2 regions of the Pelomonas candidula genome follow, and region 2 is predicted to be linked to the other one. Evidence: riboswitches for the same ligand, from Rfam matches in the RefSeq annotation. Region 2 holds a riboswitch; the other holds the start of a gene.
The links. A riboswitch is a leader RNA that binds a small molecule or an ion and turns the genes downstream of it on or off. The one in region 2 is predicted to bind thiamine pyrophosphate.
Positions count from the first base shown of each region.

Region 1: linked by a shared signal. The riboswitch ahead of ACG04R_RS20165 (TonB-dependent siderophore receptor) and the one ahead of thiC (phosphomethylpyrimidine synthase ThiC) in region 2 are both predicted to bind thiamine pyrophosphate.

Region 1 is NZ_JBIGIC010000011.1:1,272-16,354, reverse strand. Features, by position in the region: gene ACG04R_RS20235 (HD domain-containing phosphohydrolase) at 1-33, opposite strand, end outside; gene ACG04R_RS20230 (outer membrane beta-barrel protein) at 294-1,415, shown strand; gene ACG04R_RS20225 (outer membrane beta-barrel protein) at 1,638-2,198, shown strand; gene ACG04R_RS20220 (outer membrane beta-barrel protein) at 2,431-3,006, shown strand; gene ybiB (DNA-binding protein YbiB) at 3,073-3,996, shown strand; gene ACG04R_RS20210 (sulfite exporter TauE/SafE family protein) at 4,115-4,882, shown strand; gene ACG04R_RS20205 (nitrite/sulfite reductase) at 4,896-6,617, shown strand; gene ACG04R_RS20200 (DUF934 domain-containing protein) at 6,614-7,108, shown strand; gene ACG04R_RS20195 (phosphoadenylyl-sulfate reductase) at 7,105-7,860, shown strand; gene cysD (sulfate adenylyltransferase subunit CysD) at 7,857-8,822, shown strand; gene ACG04R_RS20185 (sulfate adenylyltransferase subunit 1) at 8,822-10,108, shown strand; gene cobA (uroporphyrinogen-III C-methyltransferase) at 10,108-10,893, shown strand; gene fdxA (ferredoxin FdxA) at 10,890-11,213, shown strand; gene ACG04R_RS20170 (NAD(P)/FAD-dependent oxidoreductase) at 11,227-12,312, shown strand; TPP riboswitch at 12,467-12,568, shown strand; gene ACG04R_RS20165 (TonB-dependent siderophore receptor) at 12,638-14,776, shown strand; tRNA gene ACG04R_RS20160 (tRNA-Asn) at 14,812-14,887, shown strand; tRNA gene ACG04R_RS20155 (tRNA-Asn) at 14,955-15,030, shown strand.
Region 2 is NZ_JBIGIC010000006.1:196,465-211,547, forward strand. Features, by position in the region: gene ACG04R_RS14105 (LysR family transcriptional regulator) at 1-200, shown strand, start outside; gene ACG04R_RS14110 (oligogalacturonate lyase family protein) at 205-1,515, opposite strand; gene ACG04R_RS14115 (alpha/beta hydrolase) at 1,615-2,586, opposite strand; gene ACG04R_RS14120 (glycoside hydrolase family 3 C-terminal domain-containing protein) at 2,586-5,210, opposite strand; gene ACG04R_RS14125 (3'-5' exonuclease) at 5,348-5,950, shown strand; gene ACG04R_RS14130 (PfkB family carbohydrate kinase) at 5,951-7,468, opposite strand; gene ACG04R_RS14135 (thiazole synthase) at 7,465-8,253, opposite strand; gene thiS (sulfur carrier protein ThiS) at 8,256-8,444, opposite strand; gene ACG04R_RS14145 (FAD-dependent oxidoreductase) at 8,452-9,450, opposite strand; gene thiC (phosphomethylpyrimidine synthase ThiC) at 9,453-11,333, opposite strand; TPP riboswitch at 11,426-11,549, opposite strand; gene ACG04R_RS14155 (MFS transporter) at 11,561-12,877, opposite strand; gene ACG04R_RS14160 (LysR family transcriptional regulator) at 12,951-13,838, shown strand; gene ACG04R_RS14165 (MacB family efflux pump subunit) at 13,835-15,083, opposite strand, start outside.

The sequences.
Region 1 (15,083 bases), on a different contig from region 2:
GATGTAGAGCGTCTTGGGCTTGATGTGCAGCATGAGTGCCGTTAGCGGACGTGATGGCATGAGTATCCACGCGCGGCGTGGCATTCCGGGCGGCATGGCACGGCCTCCTGCGGATACTTCCGACGCCGGCACCTGTCAAGGGCAGCCCCCCAAATGGTCACGTTGCTGCGAAACCGATCTCGCGCCGCCCGCTGCAACACCGCCTTCACTAGCATCCGCCCCGCCTTCGAAAAGGCGCCGGGTCCGTGCGTCCGCCCGGACCCCCGATGACAAAACCTTTGGAGGAGATCCAGATGAAAAAACATGCAATCGTGCTGGCCGCGCTGGTCGTTGGCGCCCACGCGCACGCCCAGGACAGCAATCCCTTCTACGTGACCGGTGCCATCGGCGCCGGCCACCTGGACGTGAACTGCAACACGTCCTGCGACAACAAGGGCAAGGGCGGCAAGATCCTCCTGGGCCAGAACTTCGGCTACGGCATCAGCGCGGAACTGGGCGCGGTCGAGCTCGGCAAGTTCGGCGGCACCAACGTGGTTTCGCCCAGCAGCACCACCAAGATCACCACCAGCGAAACCTACAAGCCCATCGCCATCCTGCTCGGCGCCGCGTACACGCAGGCGCTGGGCAACAACTGGGGCGTGAAGGCGCGCCTGGGCGTGGCCCAGGTGAAAACCAAGACCGACTCCACGACCACGACGGTCGTGACCGGCACCACGACCACCACCACGACGCTCGCGAGCAAGACGACGAACAGCAAGACCCGCGGCTACCTCGGCCTGGGCCTGACCTACCGGGTCATGAAGGACCTGGACATCGAACTGGGCGTCGACAACATCAGCGCGGCAGTGGGCGGCCAGGGCTCGGCCCGCCAGGTCACGCTGGGCGCCACCTACGCGTTCGGTGCCAAGTGGGGCCAGGAAGACGAACTGCCGGCGCAGGGCGAGGGCTTCTATGCCACCGCTGCCGTCGGCGCCAGCCGCGCCAAGACCGACTGCGCCGCCTCGTGCGACACCAGCGACACCGGCATGAAGCTGCTGGGCGGCTACCAGTTCAACCACGGCCTGGGGCTGGAGGTCGGCTACATCAGCTTCGGCAAGTTCAGCGCCTTCGCCAACAACACGACGTACACGGTGAAGCCGACGGCCCTGCTGCTCAACGGTGCGCTGGCGCTGCCGCTGAACGGCGACTTCGGCGCCAAGCTGCGCCTCGGCTACGCCCAGGTGAGGTCGCAGGACACGGCCGCCACGGTCGCCAAGACCGAGAGCAAGCCCAAGGTCTACTACGGCCTGGCGGCGACCTACGCCATCAACAAGAACTTCAAGGTCGAGGTCGCCGCAGACTCGACCGAAGCCGACGTGGTCGACCAGAAGCCCACCGTCCGCCTCTACTCGGCCGGCGTGACCTACGCGTTCTGATCCGCCGCCCCGCAGCAAGAAAGGCCGCCGCGTGCGGCCTTTTTTTCATGCCCGGCCGTCGTGCGTGAATCGTCACTACACGCACACCGCCACGTTGTCGCATCACGGCGACAAACAAGACCGAAACCGGGGCTGCACCTATTTACGATGCGCCCGCCTCGCAAAGGCCAGAGCCGGCACCAGATCGGCCCTCAACCGAGAGAACAAGGGAGAGTTCTCACAATGAAAAAGCAAGCAATCGTCCTGGCCGCACTGATCGGCGCCGCCTCGGCTCAAGCCCAATCCAACGAGCAGTTCTACGTCACGGCCGCTGCCGGCTCGACCCACCTGAACGTCGAGTGTTCGGGCGCCACGACCTGCGACAGCTCCGACACCGGCGGCAAGCTGGTCGGCGGCTACAAGTTCGGCAATGGCTTCAGCGTTGAACTGGGCTACATGAGCTTCGGCAAGTTCAAGTTCGCCGACAGCACGGAAGCCCTGACGCTCAAGCCCACCGCCATCACGCTGGGCGGCGCCTACGCGCTGCCGCTGGGCACCGACTGGGGCCTGAACGTGCGCCTGGGCATCGCCCAGGTCAAGACGAAGGGCGACGCCGTGGTGGTGGGCCTGGGCAGTGGCTTGCGGTCTGAAAGCAAGGCCAAGGCCTACGCCGGTGTCGGCGTGACCTATGCCATCAGCCCGACCGTCAAGCTGGAACTGGCCGCGGACTCCACCAACGCCGAGATCGTCGGCCAGAAGGGCGCCGTGCGCCTGATCTCGCTGGGCGCGACGTTCGCGTTCTGATCGGCCTTCCACCCGATTCCAAAGGCCGCCTTGTGCGGCCTTTTTGCTTCCCGGCGCCGGCATTCTGCAAGCCCGCTTGCGTGATTTACGTCGACTTACCCGCGTTCACCCGGCCGGGTGTCAGTCCGTCGCCACCGAGTGACGCACTCCTACAAGTCCCCCCGGCAGCGGCTCCGAGGATCACACCAGCGACAGCTCGTGTCGCTTCCGATGAACGAAGTAGGAAGTACCCATGACCAAGACCGCATTCACCCTCGCCGCCCTCGCACTGGCCGCTAGCGCCGTGCATGCCCAGACCGGCAACTCGAGCAACCAGCCCGGCGTCTACGGGCTGCTGGGCGTCGGCCAAGGCCACCTGAACGCCGACTGCACCGGCGTGCAGGCCTGCGACCGCAACGCCACCGGTGGCAAGGCGCTGCTGGGCTACTCGTTTGGCAACGGCTTCGCGCTGGAAGGCGGCTATGCCAACTTCGGACGCTTTCACGCATCGCAGGGCGCCATCGGCCTGAACGCACGGCCTGAAGCACTATCGCTCGGTGGCGCCTACACCGCGGCCCTGTCGCCCGACTGGGGCCTGACCGGCCGCCTGGGTGTGGCCCGCGTGCGCACCAAGATCGGCGCCGATGTCGGCACGCTCAGCGGGTCCGACAGCGAGAGCAAGACCCAGCCCATCGTCGGCTTGGCCGTGAACTACGCGCTGACGCCGTCGGCCCGCATCGAGCTCGGCGTGGACGCGACCCGCGCGCAATACCAAGGCGAGCACACCAACGTTCGCATGGTGACGCTGGGCGCACGCATGGCGTTCTGAGGCCCCGTGCCGCAGCCAGAGCCAGAGCCGCCACGAGCGGCTCTCGTCGTTTCTACACTGGCGGGCATGGACTTCGCCCCCTTGATCAAGGAAATCGGCCGCGGCACCCGTGGTGCCCGTGACCTCACACGTGACCAAGCCGAGCAGCTCTTCGGCCAGATGCTGGACGGCGCCGTGCCCGACATCGAGCTCGGCGCCATCCTCGTCGCGATGCGCATCAAGGGCGAGAGTGCCGACGAGGTGGCCGGCTTCCTGGCGGCGATGCAGACGCGCACCGCCGCGCTGAAGGCCCCCGCAGGCCCGCGCACGGTGCTGCTGCCCAGCTTCAACGGCGCCCGCAAGCAGGCCAACCTGATGCCGCTGGTGGCGCTGCTGCTGGCCCGCGAGGGCGTGCCGGTGCTGGTCTTCGGCCGGCACGACTTCGACAGTCGCCACAGCCCCTTCGAGCTGCTGGACGCGCTCGACCTGCACGCCAGCCCCTCGCTGGCCGACGCCGAACAGCGCCTGGCGACCGACAGGCTGGCCGTGCTGCCTTTGCAAATGCTCAACCCTGGCTTGAACGCACTGATGGCGCTGCGCCCGCGCCTGGGCCTGCGCAACAGCTCGCACAGCCTCGCCAAGCTGCTGGACCCCTTCCCCGCCGGCCGCGGCGTGCGGGTGGTGGCCGTGACGCACCCGGAGTACCTGGACAGCATGTCCAACGCCCTGCCCGGCCTGACGGCGGGCGGCGGCCGCGCGCTGCTGATGCGCGCCAGCGAGGGCGAGGCCTACGCCCACCTGCGACGCAAGTCACACCTGATCGGCTTCCAGGACGGCCAGACCGCGCCGCTGCACGCGGCGGACACCGCCGATCTGGACTGGCCGCTGTCCCCGGCCTGCGAGCCGGGCGACAATGCCCGGCTGATCCGCGCGATGCTGGACGGCACCGAACCCGTGCCCCCGCGCATTGCCGAACAGGTCGCCGTGCTGAAGCTCCTCGCCACAAACTGAGGTTGCTTATTCAGCCTGGGCATATGGCCCCAAGAATTAAGTAGTTCTGCGGCACTGCAACATTCCCTAGAGTCGCGCCCTCAGGCGTCATGGGGTCGCCGCTGGAGTTTTTCGGGTGCTGGACTGGATTGCGATCGCGAGTGGAGGGGGCGTCGGCCTGATCGTCGGTATCACCGGCGTGGGCGGCGGCTCGCTGATGACGCCGCTGCTGCTGTCCGTCTTCAAGCTCAACCCCGCGGTCGCCATCGGTACCGACCTCTGGTTCGCCTGCCTGACCAAGATGAGCGGCTCGGTCGCGCACGCCCGCCACGGCCACGTGAACTGGGTCGTCGTGCGCCGCCTGCTGGCCGGCTCGGTGCCCGCCTCCATCGCCACCATCGCGCTGATGCACCTGAGCGGCGTCACCAAGGGCTGGGCGTCGGCGCTGACGTTCTCGCTGGGCATCGCGCTGCTGCTGACGGCCGTCGTTGTCGCGTTCAAGGCCAGCTGGCAGGCGCTGGGCCTGCGGCTGGAGCGCTGGATTCCCGAGTCGCGCAAGCCGTGGCTGACCATCGCCAGCGGCCTGATCCTCGGCGTGCTGGTGTCGCTGTCGTCCATCGGCGCCGGTGCCATCGGCGCGACGCTGATCCTGCTGATCTACCCCCGCATGAAGGCCCGCGACATCGTGGGCACCGACATTGCCCATGCCGTGCCGCTGACGCTCGTCGCCGGCATCGGCCATGCGAGCCTGGGCAACGTGAACTGGGCGCTGCTGGCGTCCCTTTTGATCGGCTCCCTGCCCGGCATCTGGCTGGGCGCCCAATTGACCCGCCGCCTGCCGGACGGCGTCGTGCGCAGCCTGCTGTGCGCGTCGCTGCTGATGGCCGGCTGGAAAGTGATCCACTAAAGACTGTCTCTCGATGTACCAATACACCGACTTCGACCGCCGCTTCGTCCACGCCCGCGCCGCGCAGTACCGCGACCAGCTCGAGCGCCACCTCGCCGGCACGCTGGGCACGGACGAGTTCCGCGCGCTGCGCCTGCAGAACGGCTGGTACATCCAGCGCCATGCGCCGATGCTGCGCGTGGCCGTGCCCTACGGCGAGCTGTCCTCGCGCCAGTTGCGCCAGCTCGCCAAGATCGCCCGCGAGTACGACCGCCAGCCCGACGGCCCGTTCGCCGGCCAGGGCGGCTACGGCCACTTCACGACACGCCAGAACCTGCAATACAACTGGATTCCGCTCGTGAAGAGCGCCGACGTGATGGACCTGCTGGCCGAGGTCGACATGCACGGCATCCAGACCAGTGGCAACTGCATCCGCAACATCACCAGCGACGCCTTCGTCGGCATCGCGCCCGACGAGATCGTCGACGCCCGCCCCTACGCCGAGGTGCTGCGCCAGTGGAGCACGCTGCATCCCGAGTTCGCCCACCTGCCGCGCAAGTTCAAGATCGCCATCTCGGGCGCTACCGAGGACCGTGCGGCCATCGGCTGGCACGACATCGGCCTGCAGCTGAAGAAGAACGCCGCGGGCGAGGTCGGCTTCCAGGTCTTCGTCGGTGGCGGCATGGGCCGCACGCCCATCCCGGGTGTCGAGATCAACCCGTTCGTGCCGTGGCACCTGATCCTCGTCTACATCGAGGCCATCGTGCGCGTCTACAACCTCGCCGGCCGCCGTGACAACCTGTACAAGGCCCGCATCAAGATCCTCGTCAAGGCCGAAGGCCAGAAGTTCTTCGACGCCGTCAACGAGGAGTTCCAGCGCATCCTGGCCGATGACCCGGCCGGCCACGAGCAGGTGATTCCGCAGGCCGAGCTGGACCGCGTGGCCGCCTGCTTCGTCGACCCCGCCGGCGTGAAGCCCGAAGCCCCCGCGCAGCTGGACACCAGCGACCCGGCCTTCGCGCGTTGGCTCTCGCGCAACGTGCACGGCCACCGCGTCAGCGGCTACCGCGCCGTCACGCTCAGCCTCAAGCGCGTGGGCATCGCCCCGGGAGACACCAGCGCCGACGTGATGGACACCGCCGCCGCGCTGGCCGAGCGTTTCAGCCACGGCGAGCTGCGCGTGTCGCACCGCCAGAACCTCGTGCTGCCCTGGGTGCGAGAGGCCGACCTGCCCGAGCTGTTCCAGGCCGCACGCGCCGCCGGTTTCGCCACGCCCAACGCCGGCCTGCTGACCGACCAGATCGCCTGCCCCGGCGGCGACTTCTGCGCACTGGCCAACGCCCGCTCGCTGCCGCTGGCCGCCGAGATCGCCGAGCGCTACCAGGACATCGACGAGCTCGAGGACCTGGGCGAGATCGACCTGCACATCAGCGGCTGCATCAACTCCTGCGGCCACCACCACAGCGGCCACATCGGCGTGCTGGGCGTCGACAAGGACGGCACCGAGTGGTACCAGCTGACGCTGGGCGGCGGTGATGGCACCCAACTCGCCGGCGCCACCGTGGCCGGCAAGGTCGTCGGCCCCAGCTTCGCGGCCGACGAGATCGCCGACGCCATCGACGCCGTCATCGAGACCTTCACGCGCGAACGCTTGGCCGGTGAACACTTCATCGACGCCGTGAAGCGCCTGGGTCTCGACCCCTTCAAGACCGCCGCCAACGCCGTGCGCGTTTCGACTGCCAAGGCTCAAGCATGAAGTTCATCAACGCCACCACCTGCCCCTGGAAGCACGCCATCGGCGAGGACGGCCCCAAGCCCGATCCCGATCCTGCAGCCAACCGCCTGCTGACCCTGGAGCAGTGGCACGCCGTGCGCGCCCACTGGCCGCAGGACGTGCCCGTCGCCATCGAGTTCCCGAACGACGCCGACATCAACCAGCTTGCGGCTGACCTGCCGCGCATCGCGCTGATCGTGCTGGACTTCCCGAAGTGGACCGATGGCCGCGCCTACAGCCAGGCCCACCTGCTGCGCATCCGCCACCAGTTCAAGGGTGCCATCCGCGCCCGCGGCGAGGTGCTCGTGGACATGATGCAGTTGCTGGCCCGCACCGGCTTCGACGAAGTCGTCATGCGCGGCGACCAGTCGCAGGCCGCGGCGCAGAAGGCGCTGGACCTGTTCGCGCCCGTCGGCTTCTACCAGGGCGACGTGGCCGAGACGCGCCCGTGGTTCCTGAGGAGTGCGGCATGAGCGAGGTGAGCGCCCTGCCCTGGGCGGCGGCGCCTGCCGTCGGCAACGCCATCGGGCTCTACGCCAAGTGGACGCTGGCGCTGGACGCCAAGATCGAGGCCGCACTGCAACGCCTGCGCGACGCCAACATCGCGCATGGCGATGGCCTCGTGCAGAGCAGCAGCCTGGGCGTGGAGGACATGGTCATCACCGACCTGATCTCCCGCACCGGCCTGCCCGTCCACATCTCGACGCTGGACACCGGCAAGCTGCACGCCGAGACGCTGGGCCTGCTGCCGCAGATCAAGGCCCGCTACGGCTTCGACGTCGAAGTGTTCACGCCCGTCGCCGAGGCCGTCATCCAGTTCGTCGCCCGCGAGGGCCAGGACGCGATGTACAAGAGCATCGATCTGCGCAAGGCCTGCTGCGGCGTGCGCAAGATGGAGCCGCTGGGCCGCATGCTGAAGGGCCGCACGGCCTGGATCACCGGCTTGCGCCGCGAGCAGAGCGGCGCCCGTGGTGATGTTGCGTTTGACGAAGACGACGGCAACGGCCGCCGCAAGATCAGCCCCATCGCCGACTGGACCTGGGCGGAAGTCTGGGCCTACGTTCAAAAGTACGAGGTCCCCTACAACCCGCTGCATGACCAGTTCATGCCCAGCATCGGTTGCGCGCCCTGCACGCGCGCCATCGCCGTCGGCGAGGACTTCCGCGCCGGCCGCTGGTGGTGGGAAGACTCATCGAAAGAGTGCGGCCTGCACGCCAAATCATGAATGCTGCTGTGAAACCTGAACAACTCATCGCCGACGTCGACCACGCGCATCTGGATGCGCTGGAAGAAGAGGCCATCTTCATCCTGCGCGAGGTCGCTGCCAGTTTCGAGCGCCCCGCGCTGCTGTTCTCGGGCGGCAAGGACTCCTGCGTCGTGCTGCGCCTGGCCGAGAAGGCGTTCAAGATGAAGAACGCCGCGCACCCGAGCGGCTACTCGGGCTCGCTGCCCTTCCCGCTGGTGCACATCGACACGGGCCACAACTTCCCCGAGGTCATCACCTTCCGTGATCAGCGCGTCGCCGAGATGGGCGAGCGCCTGATCGTCGGGCACCTCGAAGACAGCATGGCCAAGGGCACCATCCGCCTGAGCCACCCGCTGGAAAGCCGCAACGGCCACCAGACGGTCACGCTGCTGGAGACCATCGAGGAGCACAAGTTCGACGCGCTCATCGGCGGCGCCCGCCGCGACGAGGAGAAGGCGCGCGCCAAGGAGCGCATCTTCAGCCACCGCGACAGCTTCGGCCAATGGCAGCCCAAGGAGCAGCGCCCCGAGCTGTGGACGCTGTTCAACACGCGCATCCGCCCGGGCGAGCATTTCCGCTGCTTCCCCATCAGCAACTGGACCGAGCTGGACGTGTGGCTCTACATCGCTCGCGAGAACATCCCGCTGCCGCAGATGTACTTCGCGCACCAGCGCCAGGTCATCCGCCGCAAGGGCCTGCTGGTGCCGTTGACCGACGTCACACCGCCGGAAGAAGGCGAAACCGTCGAGACCGCCACCGTGCGTTTCCGCACCGTTGGCGACATGACCTGCACCTGCCCGGTCGAGAGCCCCGCCGCCAACGCGAGCGAGGTCGTGGCCGAGACGCTGACCGTGACGGTGAGCGAACGCGGCGCCACCCGCATGGACGACCGCACCAGTGAAGCTTCCATGGAGAAGCGCAAGAAGGAAGGGTATTTCTGATGAAGGCGCTGCGATTCCTCACCGCCGGCTCCGTCGACGACGGCAAGTCCACGCTGATCGGCCGCCTGCTGTTCGACGGCCAGGCCATCCTCGCCGACCAGCTCGACACGCTGGAGCGCCGCGCCGCCGGCCGCCCCATCGACCTGAGCCTGCTGACCGACGGCCTCGAAGCCGAGCGCGAGCAAGGCATCACCATCGACGTGGCCTACCGCTACTTCGCGACCAAGACGCGCAAGTTCATCATTGCCGACGCCCCTGGCCATGAGCAGTACACGCGCAACATGGTCACGGCCGCCGCCGGCAGCGACGCCGCCGTCGTGCTGGTGGACATCACCAAGCTGAACCTGAACGAAGCCGAGGTCACGCTGCTGCCGCAGACCCGCCGCCACTCGCTGCTGGCCCAGTTGCTGCGTGTGCCCAGCATCGTCTTCGCCGTCAACAAGATCGACGCGCTGGACGACGCTGGCGCCGGCTTTGCCAAGGTCAAGACGGCACTGGACAAGTTCGCCGCCGCCGCGGGCCTGAACGTGGCCGCCACGGTGCCCGTCAGCGCGCTGCGCGGCGACAACGTGACCCAGCCGCTGGACGCGCCCTGGTGGAACGGCGAGAGCCTGCTGCAGGTGCTGGAGCGCCTGCCCACCAGCAGCGAGCGCACCGACGCACCGCTGTCGCTGCCCGTGCAGTACGTGCAGAAGAACGCGCACCAGTCCGAAGGCACCGGCTTCCAGCCGCGCGTGCTGTGGGGCCGCATCGCCCACGGCGCCGTGAAGGCCGGCGACACCATCGAGGTGCTGCCGTCCAAGCAGACCGCCGTCGTCGCCGAAGTGCGCCTGGCCGGCGAGACCGTGGACAGCGCCGCCGCCGGCGACTCGGCCGGCCTGGTGCTGGACCGCCAGCTGGATGTGAGCCGCGGCGACTGGATCGTCACGCCTGGCTCGGCCTCGCAGACCAAGACCTTCCCGGCCACGCTGGCCTGGCTGGACACCGAAGCCGCCAAGCCCGGCCGCAAGTACTGGGTGCGCCACGGCAACCGCTGGGTGCAGGCGCGCATCTCGGCCATCAAGTCGGTGCTGGACATCAACACGCTGCAGCCGCAGGACGCGCACGAACTGCCCGTCAACACCATCGGCCGCGTGCAGATGGAAGTGCAGCATGAGCTGCCGGTCGAGCCGTTCAAGGACAACCGCGTCGGCGGCGCGCTGATCGTGGTCGACCCCGCCAGCCACCGCACCAGCGGCGCGCTGCTGGTGGACGTGCAGGCTGCTCCGGTCGAAGAGGCCTGGTGATGGGCCTGGGCCGTGAGGATGGGAACACGCAGCCGACCGGCCGCGTGATCTTCGTCAGCGCCGGCCCCGGCGCGGCGGACCTCATCACGGTTCGCGGCGCCCGCGCGCTGGCCACGGCCGACATCGTGCTGGCCGACGCCCTTGCCGACCCTGCGCTGCAGGATCTCGCGCCCAATGCCCGCTGGACCTACGTCGGCAAGCGTGGCTTCGAGCACTCGGCCAAGCAGGCCGAGATCAACGCGTTACTGGTTCAGGCTGCCCGCGAACACGCCGTCGTCGTTCGGCTCAAAGGCGGCGACGCCAGCATCTTCGGCAGGCTCGAAGAGGAACTGCAGGCCCTGGCCGATGCCGGCATCGCCAGCGAAATCATCCCCGGTGTCACCGCCGCCTCGGCCGCTGCCGCGCTGACCCAGCGGCCACTCACCCGCCGCGGCCGCGGCCGCAACGTCAGCCTCACGACGGCCATGACAGCCGAGGGCGAGCTGCGTGCGGCACTGTCGGCCGACACCGAAGTCTTCTACATGGCCGGCCGCCAGCTCGACACGCTGGGCCCCAAGCTCATCACCGCCGGCTGGGCCGCGGACACGCCCGCGCTGGTCGTCAGCCGCGCCGGCTGCGCCGACGCGCTGACCAGCGAACACCTGCTGGCCGACCTCGCCGACGCGGCCCCATTGCACGGCGGCCGCCCCGCCGTTCTCATCGTCGGCACGGGCGCCCTGCCGGCGTCCAATAAAATCGCTGTTTCGCCTGAACAGGCACCCCTTACCTCCCAGAGCCGCACATGACCCACGTCGTCACCGAAGCCTGCATCCGCTGCAAATACACCGACTGCGTCGACGTCTGCCCGGTCGACTGCTTCCGCGAAGGCCCGAACTTCCTCACCATCGACCCCGACGAGTGCATCGACTGCGCCGTCTGCATCCCCGAATGCCCGGTCAATGCGATCCTGCCGGAGGAAGACGTGCCCGGCGATCAGATCCACATGATCAAGATCAACGCGGACCTGGCCAAGAAGTGGCCCAGCATCACCAAGCGCAAGCCCGCCCTGCCCGACGCCGAGGAGTGGAAGGACAAGACGGGCAAGCTGCCCGAACTGATCCGCTGAGCCCTTCTTCTCCATGCCGGCAGCCGCTATCCGCCCCGACGCCATCACGACCGACGCCGTCATCGTCGGTGCCGGGCCGGTCGGCCTGTTCCAGGTCTTCGAGCTGGGCCTGCTGGAGATCAAGGCGCACATCATCGATAGCCTGGCCTACCCCGGTGGCCAGTGCATCGAGCTGTACCCCGACAAGCCCATCTACGACATCCCGGCCGTGCCCATGTGCACCGGCAAGGAGTTGACGGACAGCCTGCTCAAGCAGATCGAGCCCTTCGGCGCGACCTTTCACCTGGGCCAGGAAGTCACGCAGGTGCAGAAGCTGGAAGATGGCGGCTTCGTTGTCGAGACCAGCAAGGGCACGCAGTTCGTCACCAGGACGGTCTTCATCGCCGGCGGCGTGGGCTCGTTCCAGCCGCGCACGCTGAAGGTCGAAGGCGTCGAGCCCTACGAGGGCACGCAGGTCCACTACCGCGTCAAGGGCCCCGAGCAGTTCGCCGGCAAGAACCTGCTCATCATCGGCGGCGGCGACTCGGCGCTGGACTGGGCGCTGAACTTCTGCGCCGCCCACGCCGACGGCAACCCGCACAAGGCCGAGAGCGTCATCCTCGTGCACCGCCGCGATGGCTTCCGGGCCGCGCCGGCCAGCGTCGCCAAGATGCGCGAGCTGTGCGAGGCGCAGGAGATGCAGTTCGTCGTCGGCCAGACGGTCGGCATCGAGGAACGCGACGGTCAGCTCACGGGCCTGAAGATCGCCGGCAACGACGGCATCACGCGCGTCGTGCCCTGCGACCAGGTGCTGGCCTTCTTCGGCCTGTCGCCCAAGCTCGGCCCGATTGCCGAATGGGGCCTCGCGCTGGAGCGCAAGCAGATCGTCGTCGACACCGAGAAGTTCGAGACCAGCGTGCCGGGCATCTTCGCCGTCGGCGACGTGAACACCTACCCGGGCAAGAAGAAGCTCATCCTGAGCGGCTTCCACGAGGCCGCGCTGGCCGCCTTCGGCGCCGCGCCCTACGTCTTCCCGGACAAGCGCGTGCACCTGCAGTACACGACGACGAGCCCCAAGCTGCACAAGGTGCTGGGCGTCGAATCCCCCGTCTTCGACTGACGGGATTGGGCTTGCGAAATGACGCCACAGCGGCGTTGCGCGGGCCTGCCGTGGCGATGCCACTGTCTGCGCCCGTGCGCCTTGCTGTGACGCCATTGCGCAAGCCTGGCAACGGCCACGAATAGAATCCCGCTGCGCGTCGCTTCATGCGGCGCGTCTTCGCTAGGGGTGTTGATGGCCTGGCGCCATCGACTGAGACAGTCCCTTTGAACCTGATTGAGGTAATCCTCGCGCAGGGAAGCAGCCGAATCGCAGCCCCTCCTCTCCCGTCTCCGAGGGCCTGACGTCTTCAGTGTTTGCCGACCTGCCATCGCTTCGCATTCCGATGGCACGCACTTCTCTCTCCCTCATCGCCACGGCGGCCGCCCTGCTGGCCGCCGGCCTCGCATCCGCCCAGACCCTGCCCGCCGTCACCGTGACCGGCAAGGCCATCGAGGCCGCCCCCAGCCTGAGCGGCTTCACCGATCCGCCGGCCAAGCTGCCCATGCAGGCGCTGAGCCTGTCCGCCGAACGGCTGGACGACCTCGGCATCACGCAGTTCTCGGGCATCACCCGGCTCGACGCCTCCGTTTCCGATGCCTACAACGCCACCGGCTACTGGTCGCAGTTGAAGGTGCGCGGCTTCGACCTCGACAACCGCTACAACATCCGCCGCGACGGCCTGCCGGTCAGCGGCGAGACGGCGCTGACGCTGGCCAACAAGTCCGCCATCGAGGTGCTCAAGGGCAGCTCCGGCATCCAGGCCGGCACCAGCTCGCCGGCCGGCCTGCTCAACCTCGTCGTCAAGCGGCCGCTGGCCGATGACGCCACCACGCTGGCGGTCGGCGTCGTCCAGAACGGCACCGTGGAGGCCAGCATCGACCACTCGCAGCGCTTCGGCGCGAACCGCGAGTTCGGCCTGCGCGTCAATCTCGCAGCGGCCCGGCTCGACCCCGAACTGCGCAACAGCAAGGGCAACTCCCACACGCTGGCCGTCGCCACCGACTGGCGCGTCAGCGCCGACACCCTCGTCGAAGCCGAGGTCGAATTCAGCCACCAGGCCCAGCCCAGCCAGCAAGGCTTCAGCCTGCTGGGCAACCAGCTGCCCGACGCGAAGACCATCGACCCCAAGCTCAACCTGAACAACCAGCCGTGGAGCCAACCCGTCGTGTTCGACAACACGCACGCGTCGCTGCGCGTGCAGCAGAAACTGGGCAACGACTGGCGCGCCCAGGCCAGCCTCGGCATCCAGCGCCTGCGCACCGACGACCGCCTGGCCTACGCCTTCGGCTGCACGGCCGCCGACGGCACCACCTACTACGCCTCCAGCTTCTGCCCCGACGGCACCTACGACCTCTACGACTACCGCAGCGAGAACGAGCATCGCGACACGACGTCACTCGACGTCTCGGCCAGCGGCCCAGTGCAGCTCGCAGGCATGCGCCATGACCTCACCGTCGGCGGCCTGACGAGCCGGTTCAAGAGCCGCTTCCAGGGCCAGGCCTACAACCCGGCGGGCACCGGCAACATCGACGGAAGCGCCGTCACGGCGCCCCAGCCCGAGCTGACCGGCACGAACACCAACCGCGACGAGCGCAGCAACGAGCTCTACCTGCGCGACCGTGTGGCGCTGGGCGCCGACACCAGCGCCTGGCTGGGCCTGCGCCACACCCGCCTGCACCGCGAGAGCGTGCAGACGGACGGCGAGGAGGCCACCAACTACTCGCAAGACCTCACGACGCCTTGGGTCGCGCTCAGCCACGCCATCGCCGCCGACTGGCTGGTCTACGCGAGCTGGGGCCAGGGCGTCGAGAGCGAGGTCGTGCCCAACCTGCCGATGTACGCCAACCATGGCCAGGCACTGCCGGCGCTCAAGAGCCGCCAGACCGAAATCGGCCTCAAGACCGGCACGCAGCGCGTCGAAGGCTCGCTGACCGTCTTCGACATCCGCCGCCCGACCTACAGCGACATCCCGCTGCCCGGCTTCACGGAATGCAGCGACAAGGACAGCTGCGAGCGCCGCATCGACGGCACCGCCCACCACCGCGGCATCGAGGCCAGCGCCGACCTGAAGTGGAGCGGTGGCGGCCTGTTCGCCAGCGCCACGCGGCTGCGCGCCCGCCGCGAAGGCAGCAGCAACGCCGGCCTCAACGGCCTCGTGCCGCCCAACGTGCCGCAGACGACGATCAAGGCGCAGTTCCGCCAGGACCTGCTGCCGGGCCTGCAGGCGCAGTTCGGCCTGCAGTACGAAGGCCGGCGCTACGCCACGCCTGACAACAGCGTCCCCGTGCCTGCCTGGACGGTCGCCGACGCCGGCCTGCGCTACATGCAGGGCGTAGGCAGCCAGACCTGGATCTGGCGCGCCGCCGTCGACAACCTCGCCAACCGCCGCGCCTGGCGCGAGTCGCCCTGGCAGTACGAACACAGCTACCTCTACCCCCTCGCGCCGCGGACTTTGCGCGCAAGTCTGGAGGTTCGGCTCTGAGAGCCTGAAAAAGCTGCTATAGTCATGGGCTCTGTTCCTCGATAGCTCAGTCGGTAGAGCGCCGGACTGTTAATCCGTAGGTCCCTGGTTCGAGCCCAGGTCGGGGAGCCACAGAATTGCATCGCAAGATGCCAAGACGCATGACGCAACCGCTTGTCATGCCGACATAGAAATCCATTCCTCGATAGCTCAGTCGGTAGAGCGCCGGACTGTTAATCCGTAGGTCCCTGGTTCGAGCCCAGGTCGGGGAGCCATTCAAGAAGCCTCACATGCGAAAGCGTGTGGGGCTTTTTCTTTGGCCGTTCCG
Region 2 (15,083 bases):
CGCTGGCCGGGCTGGGCCTGGCCTACAAGAGCGGGCTGGACATGGCCGCCGACCTCGCCGCCGGCCGCCTCGTCGCGCTGCTGCCGGGCTGGCTGGGCGAGCCCGCGCCGCTGCACTGGGTCACGCTGGGCCGCCACCGCCTGACGCCGGCCCTGCGGCGTCTGGCGGCAGAGCTGCGACGGCGCTGCGAGGCGCTTTGACGGGTCAGCGTGCCTCGGGCAGCTCCACCGCGTAGATCGCCGGCTTGCCTTCGATGTTGGCGCGATAGACCAGCCACTTGCCGTCCGGCGTGAAGTGCTGGTTGGGCTCCAGCGTGTAGTCCTGCTTGCTCATGTCGGCGACGCGGATGGACTCCAGCGTGCCCGGCGTGATGAGGCCCGGCACCGGCTTGTCGCGGACGACCGGCTTGAACAGGCTGATCCACTTGCCCGCGTTGCCGCCGTCACCGGAGAAAAAGCGGCCGTCGGGCGACTTCGAGAAGTGGTAGGACGCCTGGTCCGGCTTGACCTCGTAGCGCACCTGCTCGCCGGTCACGACGTTGCGGCCGGCCAGCCAGCCGGTGGGGCTGGTGCGCGGCATGCGTAGGTCGTACCAGACCGTCTGGCCGTCGCTGTCCCAGAACTCGTGGCCGGCGATCTCGCCCACCATCGTGCGCGTGTGCACCTTGGTCAGCTGCGAGCCGTCTGCGCGGATGGTCCAGATGCGGTCCACCTCGTGCCAGGGCCCTTCGTGGCAGAACATCAGCAGCGTCGGGTCGGTGGGCGAGAACTGCACGTGGTTGAGCCAGTCCGTCGCACGGTGGATGGCGTGGCGCTCGCCGGTGCGGATGGACACGCTGTACATCTCCATCGGCACGCGTGCCGCGAGGCGGTCCGCCATCCACTTGCCCTTGGCCGCGGCGAAGGACAGCGGCTTGCCGTCCGGCCCCGTGCCCGAGTAGGCGGGCGAGCCGGTCACCGGGTCACGCCGGCCCTGGCGGGCGATCTCGGGCGGCGGCGGCTCCACCTCGTACTCGCCGGCCAGCAGCGTCTCGTCGGCATTGATGGCCTCGACGCGGCCCCCCGGCAGGTCGGCGATCTTGCGCGTCTTGCCGCTGTCCAGGTCCAGCGCCCAGACGGCGAACGGCCCGCCATCGTCCACCGCCGCGTCGCGCAGCGTGTAGTAGGCCGTGCGGGTCTTCGGGCCGGCGAACAGCAGCCGGTCCACCTTGGCCTTCAGCACCAGCCGCGTCTGCCAGGTCTTCGTGTCGGCGACGCGTATCCCCTCGGGCGTGAGGTAGATCATCAGGTCGCCCTGCGGCGTGAACGGGTTGTAGTTGAAGTAGAGGGCGTAGTTGCCCGGCGTGTCGTCCACGCGCACGATGCGCCGGCCGGTGCTGGGGTCACGCCAGCTGGCCGGCGCCGCATCCGCGGCATGGGCTTGCATCGGCGCCGCGCTCATCAACAGGCCGGCGGTCAGAGCCGCCAGCGCGGCGAGAAACCGGCGACGCGTCGCCTCGACGGGTGGGTACTGCATGCGATGGGTTCCTTTCGTGGCCGCAGGCGGCCATGGTAGGAAACGCATCACGCCGGCCCGCCGCCGGGCGCGCAACGATCAGCAGGTTGAGCGGCCGGGCTACGGCGCCTTGGCCGGACGCGGCTTCAGGAAGCCGTTCACGTCCAGCCAGTGCATGAACACCGGGAACCAGCCGTTGGCGGTGTTGCCCGGGTAGCCCATGCCGAAGCCATGGCCGCCGTTCTGGTAGAGGTGGAACTCGACGGGACGCCCCGCGTCGAACCAGGACTTCACCACGCCGAACTGGCCGCGGAACAGGAAGTCGTCGGTGGCGATGGCGTTGAACATCGGCGGCGCATCCTTGGGAACGACGACCGGCCCCATGCCGCCGTAGATCGGGCCGATGAAGGCCAGCTTCATGGTCTTGGAGGTCAGCGTCGCGTGCAGCGTGAGCCCGGCCCCCGCCGAGAAACCGATCATGCCGATGCGCTGGGGGTCGACGCCCCACTCGCCGGCGCGGGCGCGGACGAGGGCGTAGGCCGCCTCGGCGTCGGCGAGCTGGTTGGCGAGGTCGGGCATCAGCGGGCGGGGCGCGCCGTCACTCGCGCCGGCCGCGGCGAAGAGACGGTCCATGGAGGCCTTGAGACCGTCCAGCGAGTCCGGCGTCGGCTGCAGCCGGTACTTGAGCACGAAGGCGGCGACGCCCTGGTCGGCCAGGGCCCGGGCAACCTTCCAGCCCTCGTTGTTGATCGACAGCCAGCGAAAGCCCCCGCCTGGCGCCACGATGACGGCGGCGCCGTTGCCCTTGCCCGCGGCCGGCAGGAAGGGCGTCAGCGTCGCCGTGCTCACGTTGCGCACCATCGGCTCACCCCATTGCTGGAACCAGCTCTCCGCTGCCGGCTGGTCGTTGACCCCGCCGGTGCCCAGCCGGATCGACGGCGGTTCGGCCGGCGGTGCCAGCGGGCGGATGGTGCCGTCCTGAGCCAGGGCGGTGGAAGTCGCGACGAGCAGCGCCAGTCCGGCGCCGACGAACATCAGCAGGGAACGCAAGGGATGCATGGTGGTGATGTGATCGTTGAAAGGGGCGGGCATCAGCGCGGCAGCGGCAGCGCACGCGTGAGCGAGAACGTGGCGCTGTCGCCCGCGGCACCCGTGCCGGGCTGGCCGCCGCCGACGCTGAGGCGGTAGCTGCCCGGCATGACCTGGCGCACGCCGTCGTGGTCGACGAAGCTGAGGTCCCGGGCGTCGAGGCGGTAGCTGATCTCGCGCCGCTCGCCGGCCTTCAGGTGCAGCCGCTGGAAGCCGCGCAGTGCCAGGCGCGGCGCGCCGTCGAAGCGGGGCGGCGTGAGGTAGAGCTGAGCCACTTCGTCGCCGTCGCGCCCGCTGGTGTTGGTGACCGCCGTGCGCACCACCAGGCCGGTCTCGCCCTCGCCTTCGCGGACCTCGACCACCGGCGCCTCGTAGCGGAAGCTGGCATAGCTCAGCCCATGGCCGAAGGGGTAGACGACCGGGCCGTCGAAGAACCGGTAGGTGCGACCCGCCATGCGGTAGTCGTCGAAGGGCGGCAGGTCCGCGGCGCTGCGATAGAACGTGACCGGCAGGCGGCCGGACGGATTGGCCGCACCGGCCAGCACCTGGGCCACGGCCTGGCCGCCGCCCTCGCCCGGATACCAGGCCTGCAGTGCCGCCGCCGCGTTCGCCTGCACCCACGACAGGTCGACGGCGCTGCCGCTGAGGTTCACGACGACCAACGGCTTGCCCAGGCCCGCCGCTGCCTGCAGGTAGGCGCGCTGGTCGGCCGGTAGTTCGAGGCTGGTACGGTCCCCGCCCTGGAAGCCCTCGATCTTGACGGGCATCTCCTCGCCTTCGAGGTCCGAGGTCAGGCCTGTCACGGCCACCACCACATCGGCGCCCGCCACCGCGGCACGCAGGTCGGCCAGCGGCTGCCCCGAGACGCGCTTCCAGAGCATGGCGGCCGGCGCGCCGGTGCCGGACTCGGCCTGCAGCCGCAGCGCGTAGCGTTCGCCGCGCTTCAGCGACACCGTCGTCAGCGCCACCGGCTCGGCCCACTGCGTGGCGCGGCGGGCCAGAGGCACGTCACGCCCGTCGACACGCAGCTGGCCCGTCATGCCGGCGATGCCCAGCCGATAGCGGCCGGACTCCGGCGCGACCAGGAAGCCCGTCCATTCCGTGCGGATCACCTGGCCTGCACCGGGCTGGTCCTGGCCATGGGCCTCGATGCCGGCCACGTCCTGGCTGCCGAAGGCCTGGGCCTCGAAGCGACGCTGGCCGGCCTGGCTGGCCGAACCGGACGCCAGGTTGAAGTAGCTTGCCCGCAAGCCCGGGTGGCCGTCGGGGCCCACGAAGGCCGCGGCCGGAACGGGGTCGCCGTCGGTGATCGATGGGCCGAACGGCACCAGCGCCACCTGCCCTGCCGGGAACTGCTGGCGCAGGGCCTCGAACACCGTCTGCGTGGGCCCCGTCTGCGCGGACGAATAGTTGCCGCGCATCACGCGCCGGGCATCGGCCAGCGGCCCAACGACGGCGATGCGGGCCGAGGGCCGCAGCGGCAGCGTGCCGTCGTTCTTCAGCAGCACCAGACTCTCGACCGCGGCCTGCAGCGCCAGCGCGCGGTGTGCCGGCGAGCTGATCGCGTCGGCCGCCGGGAAGCTCCGTTCGGCCAGCCCGGGCAGATCACCGTTGCGCAGCCGGGCGGAGAACAGCCGCACCAGGGCCGTGTCGATGTCGGCCTGCCGGACGTAGCCGCGCGCCAGCGCCTGCTTGTAGCGCTCGCCCAGCCCGGGCGTGTGGGACAGCGTGGCGACGTTGCACTCGTTGTCCACGCCCGCCTTGAGCGCCGCGGCGGCACCGGCCGCGGCATCCACGGCGTATTTGTGGTGGGCGCTGATGTCGACGACGGCGTCGCAGTCCGACACGACATAGCCCTTGAACTGCCAGTCCTGGCGCAGCGTCTTGACGAGCAGGCTCTGGCTCGCGCAGGCCGGCTCGCCGTTGACGCGGTTGTAGGCGCACATGATGGAGCCGGCCTTCGCGTCGACGATGGCGGCGCGGAAGGCCGGCAGGTAGGTGTCCTCCAGGTCCTGCGAGGAGACCCAGACGTCCGCCGTGTGACGGGTGGATTCGGGACCGCTGTGCACCGCGAAGTGCTTGGGGCTGGCGATCACCAGCGGCCGCTCCGCATCCGGCCCCTGCATGCCGCGCACGAAGGCCTTGGCCAGGCTGCCGGTCAGGAACGGGTCCTCGCCATAGGTTTCCTGGCCGCGCCCCCAGCGCGGGTCGCGGAAGATGTTGATGTTGGGCGACCAGGTGTCCAGCGCCCCGCCGATGCGGTTCGGGTTGGGCTTGCCGCGCCCCAGCGCGTACACGGCCCGCACCTCGGTGCCGATGGCGGACGCCACGTCCTGCAGCATCCTGTCGTCGAAGCTGGCGGCCAGCCCGACCGGCTGGGGGAAGTTGGTCGTCGCGCCGGGGCCGAAGGCGCCGTGCAGGGACTCCGTCCACCAGTTGTAGGCAGGGATGTTCAGGCGCGGGATTGCCGGCGCGCCGTTGAGCAACTGCTCGACCTTTTCGTCGAGTGTCAGCTCGGACACGATGTGGCGGGCCATGGCGTCGGCTTCGGCGGGCGCCGGTGCGGCCCAGGCGGGTGCAAGGCACGCCAGCCCCCAGGCGAGGCAGGCAGCGGACAGGGTCTTCAAGGGCGTCTCCGTCATTATTTGTAGCGCTACCATTGTGTGATAGCAGCCAACAATTGGGGCGCATCAAACCCCCTCGGAAACCCTGGGTGTGATGCCCGGCGCCCGGATTCAGGATGCGGCCCGCCGACACTGCGGCCATGCCCAAACCCACGCCGCTGCAACGCCCAACGCCCGAACAGATCGCGGCCCTGCCCGCCTACGAGGCGCTGCCGGCCAGCCGCATCCACGTGCTGAAGACGCCTGAGCAGCTCGAGTTCGCGGAAGCAGCGCTGCGGCAGGCGCGGCATGTCGGCTTCGACACCGAGAGCAAGCCCGTCTTCGTGGCCGGCCAACCGCAGACCGGCCCCGAGGTCATCCAGTTCGCGACGCTGACCGACGCCTTCATCGTGCAGACCGCCACGCCGGGCCTCGACGACTTCCTGCGCGTGACGATCGAGTCCGAGGACATCGTCCGCGTCGGCTTCGGACTCGCGTCGGACCGGCCGCAGATCCATCGCAAGCTGGGGCTGAAGCTGGGGCCCTCCATCGACCTCTCTCACCTCGTCAAGCGGCTGGGCTTCAAGGACGCCGTGGGGCTGAAGGTGGCGGTCGCCATCGTGCTGGGCCAACGCTTCGCCAAGTCCAAGAAGGCGACCACGTCCAACTGGGCCAACAAGACGCTGACGCCTCAGCAGCTGCAGTACGCCGCGAACGACGCGCACGCGTCGCTTCTGGTCTACAAAAGCCTGGGCGAAGCCTGATCAGAGACTGGGGTGCGGCCAGCCCGCCTCTAACGCCAGCGGCATGCCGGCGCCGCTGCACCACGCGGCCAACCAGTCGCTCACGGGAAGCTGCTTCAGCCCGCGCACGACGCAGCCGGCACTGGCGCCGCTGGCGGCGATCTGGATCAGCTGCTCCGGCGCCAGCACGCCGCCGATGCCGACGACCGGCACCGGCGACATCGCCGCCCACCAGGCGAGATTGTCCAGGCCTTGCGGGCGCCAGGGCATGGCCTTGGTCAGCGTCGGCCAGACGGGGCCGCAGGCGACGTAGTCCGGCTGCCAGGCCACGCAGCGGGCCAGCTCCCACAGGCTGTGCGAGCTGAGGCCCAGCCGCAGGCCGCGCGCGCGGGCCTGGGCGAGGTCGGCGCGTTCGGTAGCGTCCAGCGCGAGCAGGTCTTCCTGGCCCAGATGCACGAAGTCCACGCCCTGCGTCAGCGCCGCGCGCCAGTGGTCGTTGACGATGAAGGTCGCGCCATGCCGCCGCGCCGCGCCCAGCGCCGGCTGCACCTCGGCGGCGAGGCGCGTGTGCCAGGCGGCACCGCTCTCGCCGTCGGCGCGCTTGAGGCGCAGCTGCACGGTGGCGAGGCCGGCGTCGAACAGCTCGGCCGCATGCGCGCCGCTGTCGGTGATGCCATAGACGCCTTCGACCGGCGGGCCGTGGCGGCCAGCGGGCCAAGCCGTGGGCGGCGTATCGAACAGAGCGGGCAGCAGCCGGGTGTCGGTGATGAAGCCGGCCGTGGGCAGCACCGGGCCGGCGCCCGCGCCGGACGACGCGTCGTTCGACAGGCCGGACGTCGTCAGCATCTTGGCCAGCACGGCCGCGTCGGCCGGCACGAAGCCGCGGGCCAGCGCTGCGGCCAGCGCCGTCGCGAAGCAGCAGCCGGTGCCATGGTTGTTGCGCGCCTCGCGGCGCGGCAGCGCCAGCCAGCCGCTGGCCTGCGGGCTCAGCAGCCAGTCCACCGCCAGCGCGCCGGCATCGTCGCCACCAGTGATGCAGACGGTCGCCACGCCCAGCACCAGAGCCTGCTGAGACGGGCAGCCCTCGCCTGCCAGCCGCTCTGCCTCGCGGCGGTTGGGCGTGACGACGGTGGCACGCGGCAACAGTTCGTCGCGGTAGGCGCGCAGCAGTTCATCGCCGGCAAAGCTCGCGCCGGTGGAGGCACGCAGCACGGGGTCGACGACCAGCGCCACCGGCCCGCGCTCGCGCAGCCGGTCGACCCAGCGCGTGACGACGCGCAACTGCTCCACGCCGCCCAGCAGGCCGGTCTTGATCGCTGCGGGCGGCAGGTCATCGGCCAGCGCGGCGAGCTGGGCGTCCAGCTGCTCGGGCGGCACGGGGAAGACGCCCTCGACGCCGACGCTGTTTTGCGCCGTCAGCGCGGCAGCGACCGGGCACAGGTACACACCCATCGCATCGGCCGCGCGCTGGTCGGCCGAGAGGCCCGCGCCGCCGCCGCTGTCGAGGCCGGCAATGCTCCAGATGATCGGTTTCGTCATGAGATCAGGAAGGGCCTGCCGCCCACCGGCGTGCTCGCCACCGCCATGTCTTGTTTGGCCATCACACCGGCATCAAAGCCGAGTCGCCCCGCCGCGATGGCCTGGCCGAAAGCTGAAGCCATGCGAATGGGATCGCCCGCCTGCGCGACGGCCGAGTTCAGCAGCACGCCGTCGAAGCCCAGCTCCATCGCTTGCGCCGCGTGCGACGGCGCGCCAATGCCGGCGTCGACGATCAGCGGCACGCCGGGCAGTCGCTCGCGCAGCGTCCGGAGCGCGAACGGGTTCAGCAGCCCCTGGCCCGAGCCGATGGGCGCGCCCCATGGCATCAGCACCTGGCAGCCGACGTCCAGCAGACGGCGGCAGGTGATGAGGTCGTCGGTGCAGTAGGGGAAGACGTCGAAGCCGTCTTTCACGAGCGTCTCGGCCGCGCTGACCAGCTCCCACGGATCGGGCTGCAGCGTGTGCTCGTCGCCGACGACTTCGAGCTTGATCCACGTCGTGTCGTACAGCTCGCGCGCCATCTGCGCCAGCGTGACGGACTCCTGCGCCGTGCGGCAGCCGGCGGTGTTGGGCAGCAGGTGGCCGCCACTGGCTTTCAGCGTCTCTCGGATGGCGGTGACAAAGCCGTTGTCGCCGGCCGCGGCCAGCGTGCGCTTGAGGCCGACAGTCAGCACCTGGGCGCCGCTGGCGCGCACGGCCTGGCGCAGCACGTCGGGCGAGGGATAACCGGCGGTGCCGAGCAGGAAGCGGCTCGACAGTGTTCGGCCGTAGAGGGTCCAAGACATGCTCAGCCTCCGGTGATGGGTTGGATCAAGGTCAGCTCGTCGCCAGGCCGGATCAACGTCGCCTCGCGCCGGCCGCGCGGCACGAAGGCGCCGTTCAGCGCGGTGGCGACGGCATCAGCCGCCCTGCCCTGTTCGGCCAGCAGCGCTGCGACGCTCAAGCCCTCGCGCCAGGGTTGAGGTTGTTGGTTCAACGTGAACTCAGACATGGACAAGTGCTTTCTCCGCGAGCGCCGGCGCCAGCAGCCAACCGTGGCGGAACAGGCCGTTGATGCGCAGCAGGCCGGGCTCGTGGTCGATGCGCGGCTTGTGGTCCGGCAGCGCCGGCCGCAGGTTGGTTTCCATGTGGACGATGCGCGCCTCGGCCAGCGCTGGCAGCACGCTGTGCGCGGCGGCCATCAGCTCGACGGCACTGCGCAGGCTGATGGGCGAGCGGTCCTCGCTCTCGACCTCCGACGCGCCGACGACGACGATGTCACCCGGCCGCGGCACGAGGTAGACGCGGTGCCGCGGGTGCACCAGCCGTGCCGGCCGGCCCAGCGCGATGCCCGGTGCGTGCAGCCACAGGATCTCGCCGCGCACGCCGCGCAGGTCGGCAAGATCCGGCTTGGCACCCAGGCCGCGGGTGTCAATGACGAGGTCGGCGTTCAGGCGCCGGCCATCGTCCAGTTCGAGACGGTGCGGCCGCACGGTGCTGGCGCTGCGGCCCCAGAACCAGTCCACGCCCTGCGTCTGCTCGGCCAATGCCGCCAGCAGCTCGCGCGGCAGCAGCTGACCTTCACCGGGCAGCAGCCAGGCCTTGAGGTCGGGCGCGAGTTCGGGCTCCAGCGCACGCAGCGCGGCGCGGTCCAGCGGCTGCGGGCCGTCCGGCACACGCGCCAGCACGCGCTGCGCGGCACCCAGGTCGCTGCCGTGGGCCAGCAGCAGGCTGCCGCAGGTGCGCACGAGGTCCGGCCGGCCCAGCGCGTCGGCGATGCCGGGCCACAGCGCCAGCGACCGCCAACCCAGGTCGGCGATCTCGGCGTCCGCGTGCTCGCGCTCGGCCAACGGGCTCAGCATGCCGGCGGCGGAAAAACCGGCCGCGCCGGGCTCGCGCGGCCCGGCAGCCGGGTCGGCCACCGCGACTCGATGCCCCGCGCGCGACAGCTGCCAGGCCAGCAGCCGGCCCATGACGCCGGCGCCTGCGATGGCGATGTCCACGTTCAGCCCTTGGCGATGGGGATATAGAACTCGCCGCCCGCCGCCTTGAACTCGGCGGACTTCTGCGCCATGCCGTCGGCGACGACATCAGCCGCCTCCAGCCCGTTCTTCGACGCGTACTCGCGCACGTCCTGCGTGATCTTCATCGAGCAGAACTTCGGCCCGCACATGGAGCAGAAGTGCGCCTCCTTGGACGAGTCCTTGGGCAGCGTCTCATCGTGATAGTCGCGTGCCGTGTCAGGGTCCAGACCGAGCGCGAACTGGTCCATCCAGCGGAACTCGAAGCGCGCCTTGCTTATTGCATCGTCACGCGCGCGCGCGCCGGGGTGGCCCTTGGCGATGTCGGCGGCGTGCGCGGCGATCTTGTAGGCAATCAGGCCCTGTTTCACGTCGTCGCGGTCGGGCAGGCCCAGGTGCTCCTTGGGCGTCACGTAGCAGAGCATGGCCGTGCCCATCCAGCCGATCATGGCCGCACCGATGGCGCTGGCGATGTGGTCGTAGCCGGGCGCGATGTCGATGGTCAGCGGGCCCAGCGTGTAGAACGGCGCCTCGTGGCAGTGCTTCAGCTGCTCGGCCATGTTGGCCTGGATCAGGTGCATGGGCACGTGGCCGGGGCCTTCGATCATGGTTTGTACGTCATGCTTCCAGGCCACTTTCGTCAGCTCGCCCAGCGTGCGCAGCTCGGCGAACTGGGCCTCGTCGTTGGCGTCGGCGCCGCTGCCGGGGCGCAGGCCATCGCCCAGCGAGAAGGTCACGTCGTAAGCCTTCATGATTTCGCAGATCTCTTCGAAGTGCGTGTACAGGAAGTTCTCGCGGTGATGCGTGATGCACCACTTGGCGAGGATGGAGCCGCCGCGCGACACGATGCCGGTGCGGCGCTTCGTCGTCAGGTGAATGAACGGCAGGCGCAGGCCGGCGTGGATGGTGAAGTAGTCGACGCCCTGCTCCGCCTGCTCGATCAGCGTGTCGCGGAAGATGGCCCAGGTCAGGTCTTCGGCGATGCCGCCGACCTTTTCGAGTGCCTGGTAGATCGGCACGGTGCCGATGGGCACGGGCGAGTTGCGGACGATCCAGTCGCGCGTCGTGTGGATGTTGCGGCCAGTGGAGAGGTCCATCACCGTGTCGGCGCCCCAGCGGATGCTCCACACCAGCTTCTCGACCTCTTCCTCGATGCTGGACGTGACCGCCGAGTTGCCGATGTTGGCGTTGACCTTGACGAGGAAGTTGCGGCCGATGATGGTCGGCTCCAGCTCGGTGTGGTTGATGTTGGCCGGGATGACGGCGCGGCCGCGCGCGATCTCGTCACGGACAAACTCGGGCGTGATGATCTCGGGGATGGCTGCACCCATCGAGTCGCCGCGCAGGCGGGCTTCGCGCTCGGCGTCGCCGAGGTAATCGCGCATCCACTCGCGCTTGCCGTTCTCGCGCAGCGCGACGTACTCCATCTCCGGCGTGACGATGCCGCGGCGCGCGTAGTGCAGCTGGCTGACGTTGGCGCCAGGCATGGCGCGGCGCGGCGGGCGCTGCAGCGCGGCGGCCTCGGCGCGCAACTGCACGATGCGTTCGCTGTCCTCCTTGCCGCCGTCGTCCAGCGCGACGCGCGTGCGACCCGTGTAGACCTCGGTGTCGGCGCGGTCCGAAACCCAGCTCGAGCGGATGGGCGGCAGGCCGCGACGCACGTCGATGTCAGCCTTGGGATCGGTGTAGGGGCCAGAGGTGTCGTGCACGACGACGGTTTCGCCGTTCGTCAACGCGATCTGGCGCATCGGCACGGCCACGTCGGGCCGGCTGCCGGTCACGTAGACCTTGCTGGATGCCGGGAAGGGCTCGCGCGTCAGCGACAGGCGCTCGGCGAGCGAGAGGTTGTTTTCGGGGGCGTTCATCGCGGCGGTCTCCTGGAGCTGCGGGTTTCGGTGCTCCAAGGCCGCCTGTGGGTGCGCCAGACGATCCACCGCCAGGGGTGATCGCTGGCACGCCGCGAGGCATGCGCTCTCCTTACGCCGGTACTAGCCGGTTCAAGTTCACGGGTTCGGTCGTCGTCGACCGTCTCAGCGTCAAGGCCTGGCGTGAACCAGACCCCGGCACCCCGGAGCGGGCGCGATTGTGCTTGTCATTTCGCACGCTTGGCAAGCCCGACGGCCACGACAAGCATCGCTACAGCGATGGCGAAGCCCGGCCGCAGGCCCGCCCAGCCGTAGGCCGCGGCCAGTGCCGAGGCGCCGGCAATGAGGCCCAGGTTGCGCGACAGCGTCAGCAGCCCCGACACCACGCCACGCTGCTGCGTCGCCACATCGGCCATGACGGCCGCGTTGTTGGCCGCCTGGAACAGCGCATATCCGGGCGTGACGACGACCAGCGGGCCGACATAGGCGACGGCGCCCAGTGACGCCGGCAGCACGACGATCAGCACGCAGCCGGCCGCCATCGCGGACAGGCCCAGCAGCGTCGTGTTCCGCGTACCGAAGCGATCGACGAGCCGCCCTGCCGGCACGCCGCTCAGCGCCGACACGACGGGGCCGACCGACATCAGCGCACCCACCGCCGCGGCGCCCAGGCCCAGCGTGCCGCCGAGATGGAAGGGGGCGATGACCAGCGTCGCTATCATGACCGCCGACACCAGCGCGTTCATCGCCAGGCCGCCGCCCAGCGCCGGGGCACTCAGGCGGTCTAGGGGGACCAGCGGCGATGCGGCGTGCTTCTCGGTCCACACGAAGCCCGTCAGCCCGAGCGCGGCGACGGCGAGCAGCGCCGGTTGCCGCGTCATCGCCAGCGCGAGAGCCGCCAACGTCAGCGCCAGCCAGGCCATGCCCGGCAGATCGAAGCTCGCCGTACCACGTGTTGCACGGTCCGCCGGCAAGCACCGCCAGGCCATCACGAAGGCCAGCGCGCCCAACGGCACGTTGACGGCAAAGATCGCTGGCCAGCCAAGGGTCGCGATCAGCGCACCGCCCAGCGACGGCCCCAGCGCCGTGCCGACGGCCGACATCGTGCCCAGCAGGCCCATCGCGCTGCCGGCCCGCGACCTGGGCAACGCGCTGCCGACGAACGCCATCGTCAGCGCCAGCATCGCGGCGGCACCCGCGCCCTGCACCGCCCGCGTGGCGATCAACCAGCCCACGCCTGGCGCCAGCGCGCCACCCGCCGACGCGGCGACGAACAGCGCGATGCCGCCCAGCAGCACGCGGCGGCGGCCGATCAGGTCGCCCAGCCGACCGGCGCCGACGATGAGCGTCGTTGTCGCAAGCAGGTAGGCCAGCGTCACCCACTGCACGTCGGCGAAGCGCGCGTGCAGCGCCGTGGCCACTGTGGGCAGTGCGACGTTGGCGCTGCTGACCGCCAGCGACGGCAGCAAGGTGGCCAGCGCGAGGCTGGCCAGCACGCCGGTGGCGGACGTGGCGATGGATGGGGCAAGGGTCGTGGTCGTCATGCCCCAGACCTTAGGCAACAGCGGGACATGGCGGAAGACGCATCATCTGCACTTCATTGCTGCACGAGACGCCATGTCTGAGCCCGACCTGAATCTTTTGCTGACGCTGGACGCGCTGCTGGCCGAAGGCAGCGTGGCCGGCGCCGCGCGCCGGCTGCGGCTGAGCCCGTCGGCAATGAGCCGCTCGCTGGCACGGCTGCGTGACGCCACGGGCGACCCGCTGCTGGTGCGCGCCGGACGCGGCCTCGTGCCATCGCCCCGCGCACTGGAGCTGCGCGAGCGCGTCGGCCCGCTGGTGCAGGAGGCGCTAGCCGCGCTGCGGCCGGCGGCGGCGTTGGATCTCGCCAGGCTGGAGCGCGAGTTCACGCTGCGCACACGCGAGGGTTTCGTCGAGAACTTCGGTGCGGCGCTGCTGGCCCGCGTCGCGGCCGAGGCGCCCGGCGTGCGGCTGCGCTTCGTGCCCAAGCCGGACCGCGACAACGAGCCGCTGCGCAACGGCAGCGTGGACCTGGAGACCGGCATCGTCGGCACGACGACGGGGCCCGAGCTGCGTGCGCAGGCGTTGTTCCGCGACCGCTTCGTCGGCGCCGTGCGCGAAGGCCACGCGCTGAGCCGCGGGCGCGTGACGGCGATGCGCTACGCCGCAGGTCGCCACGTCGCCATCTCGCGCCGCAGCACCGGCGGCGGACCGGTCGACGACGCGCTGGCGGCTCAGGCGCTGAAGCGCGACGTCGCCGTCACGGTGTCAGGCTTCGCCGAGGCGCTCGCACTCGCACGCGGCTCGGACCTGATTGCCACCGTGCCCGAGCGACACACCGGCACGCTGCGCGACGGGTTGGTCAGCTTTGCGCTGCCGCTGGCGCTGGAACCTTTCACCGTGGCGCTGCTGTGGCACCCACGCATGGACGGCGATGCCGCGCATCGTTGGCTGCGCGGCATCGTCCGGGAAGCCTGCGCCTAAAGCCTGGCCAGTGCTTCCACCGGGTCCAGCCGCGCCGCGTTGCGCGCCGGCAGGAAGCCGAATACGACACCGATCAACGTGGAGACGGCGAACGCACCGGCCACGGCGAACACAGAAATGTTCATCTGAAACTTGTCGCCCGCCACGCTGTTGAACAGCAGCGCGCCGCCCACCGCCAGGCTCACGCCGATGCCGCCGCCGATGACGCAGACGAGCACGGCCTCGACGAGGAACTGGCGCAGGATGTCGCTCTGCCGCGCGCCCACCGCCATGCGCACGCCGATCTCGCCGGTGCGCTCCGTCACCGACACCAGCATGATGTTCATGACGCCGATGCCCCCCACCAGCAGCGAGATCAGCGCGATGGACGAGATCAGCAGCGTGATCGTGGCCGTCGTCTGCTCGATGGTCTGGCGGATGCTGTCGGTGTTCATCAGGAAGAAGTCCTCCTTGCCGTGTCGCTGCGTGAGCAGCTTCTTCACGCCGGCCTCGGCGGCGCTGCTGGAGACGCGGTCGTTGACGCGAACCGTCACGCTCTGCAGGTAGTCCTGCCCGTTCACGCGGTTCATCGCCGTTGTGTACGGAATCCAGATGTTGATTGCGTCGTCGTTGCCGAAGGCGCTGGCCTTCTTGGCGGTCACGCCGACGATGCGCACGGGCAGCGAGCCCAGCAGCACCACCTCGCCCAGCGCGTTCTCGCCGTTCGGGAACAGCGTCTTGCGGGCGTTGTCGTCGATGACGGCCTCCTGCGCGCGCAGCCGCACGGACTCGGCGTCGAAGCCCTGGCCGGCGGCGAAGGTGTAGCCGCGCACGCGGAAGAACTGCTCGCCGACGCCGCTGACGCTGGCCGACACGTCCACGTTGCGGTAGCGCAGCCCGGCGCTGACGCTGACGGTCGGCGTGACGCTGTCGACGTAGTCCAGCTGCGCCAGCGCGTCGGCGTCGCCGGCACGCAGCGTGCGCACGGCAGCAGCCCGGCGGTCGCCGAAACCGCCGCCGGGCATCACGTTGATGGTGTTGGTGCCCATCGAGCTGATGTCGGACAGGATGCGCTTGCGCGACCCCTCGCCCAAGGCGACGACCGACACCACCGACGCGATGCCGATGATGATGCCCAGCATCGTCAGCAGCGTGCGCAGCCGGTGGCTGACCATCGCTCGCCAGGCCATGCGCGTGGCCTCGCCCAGCCGGCCGGCCAGCGCGCCGAGGGCGCTGCCGCTGCGCGCCGGCGGCGTGCGTTCGCGG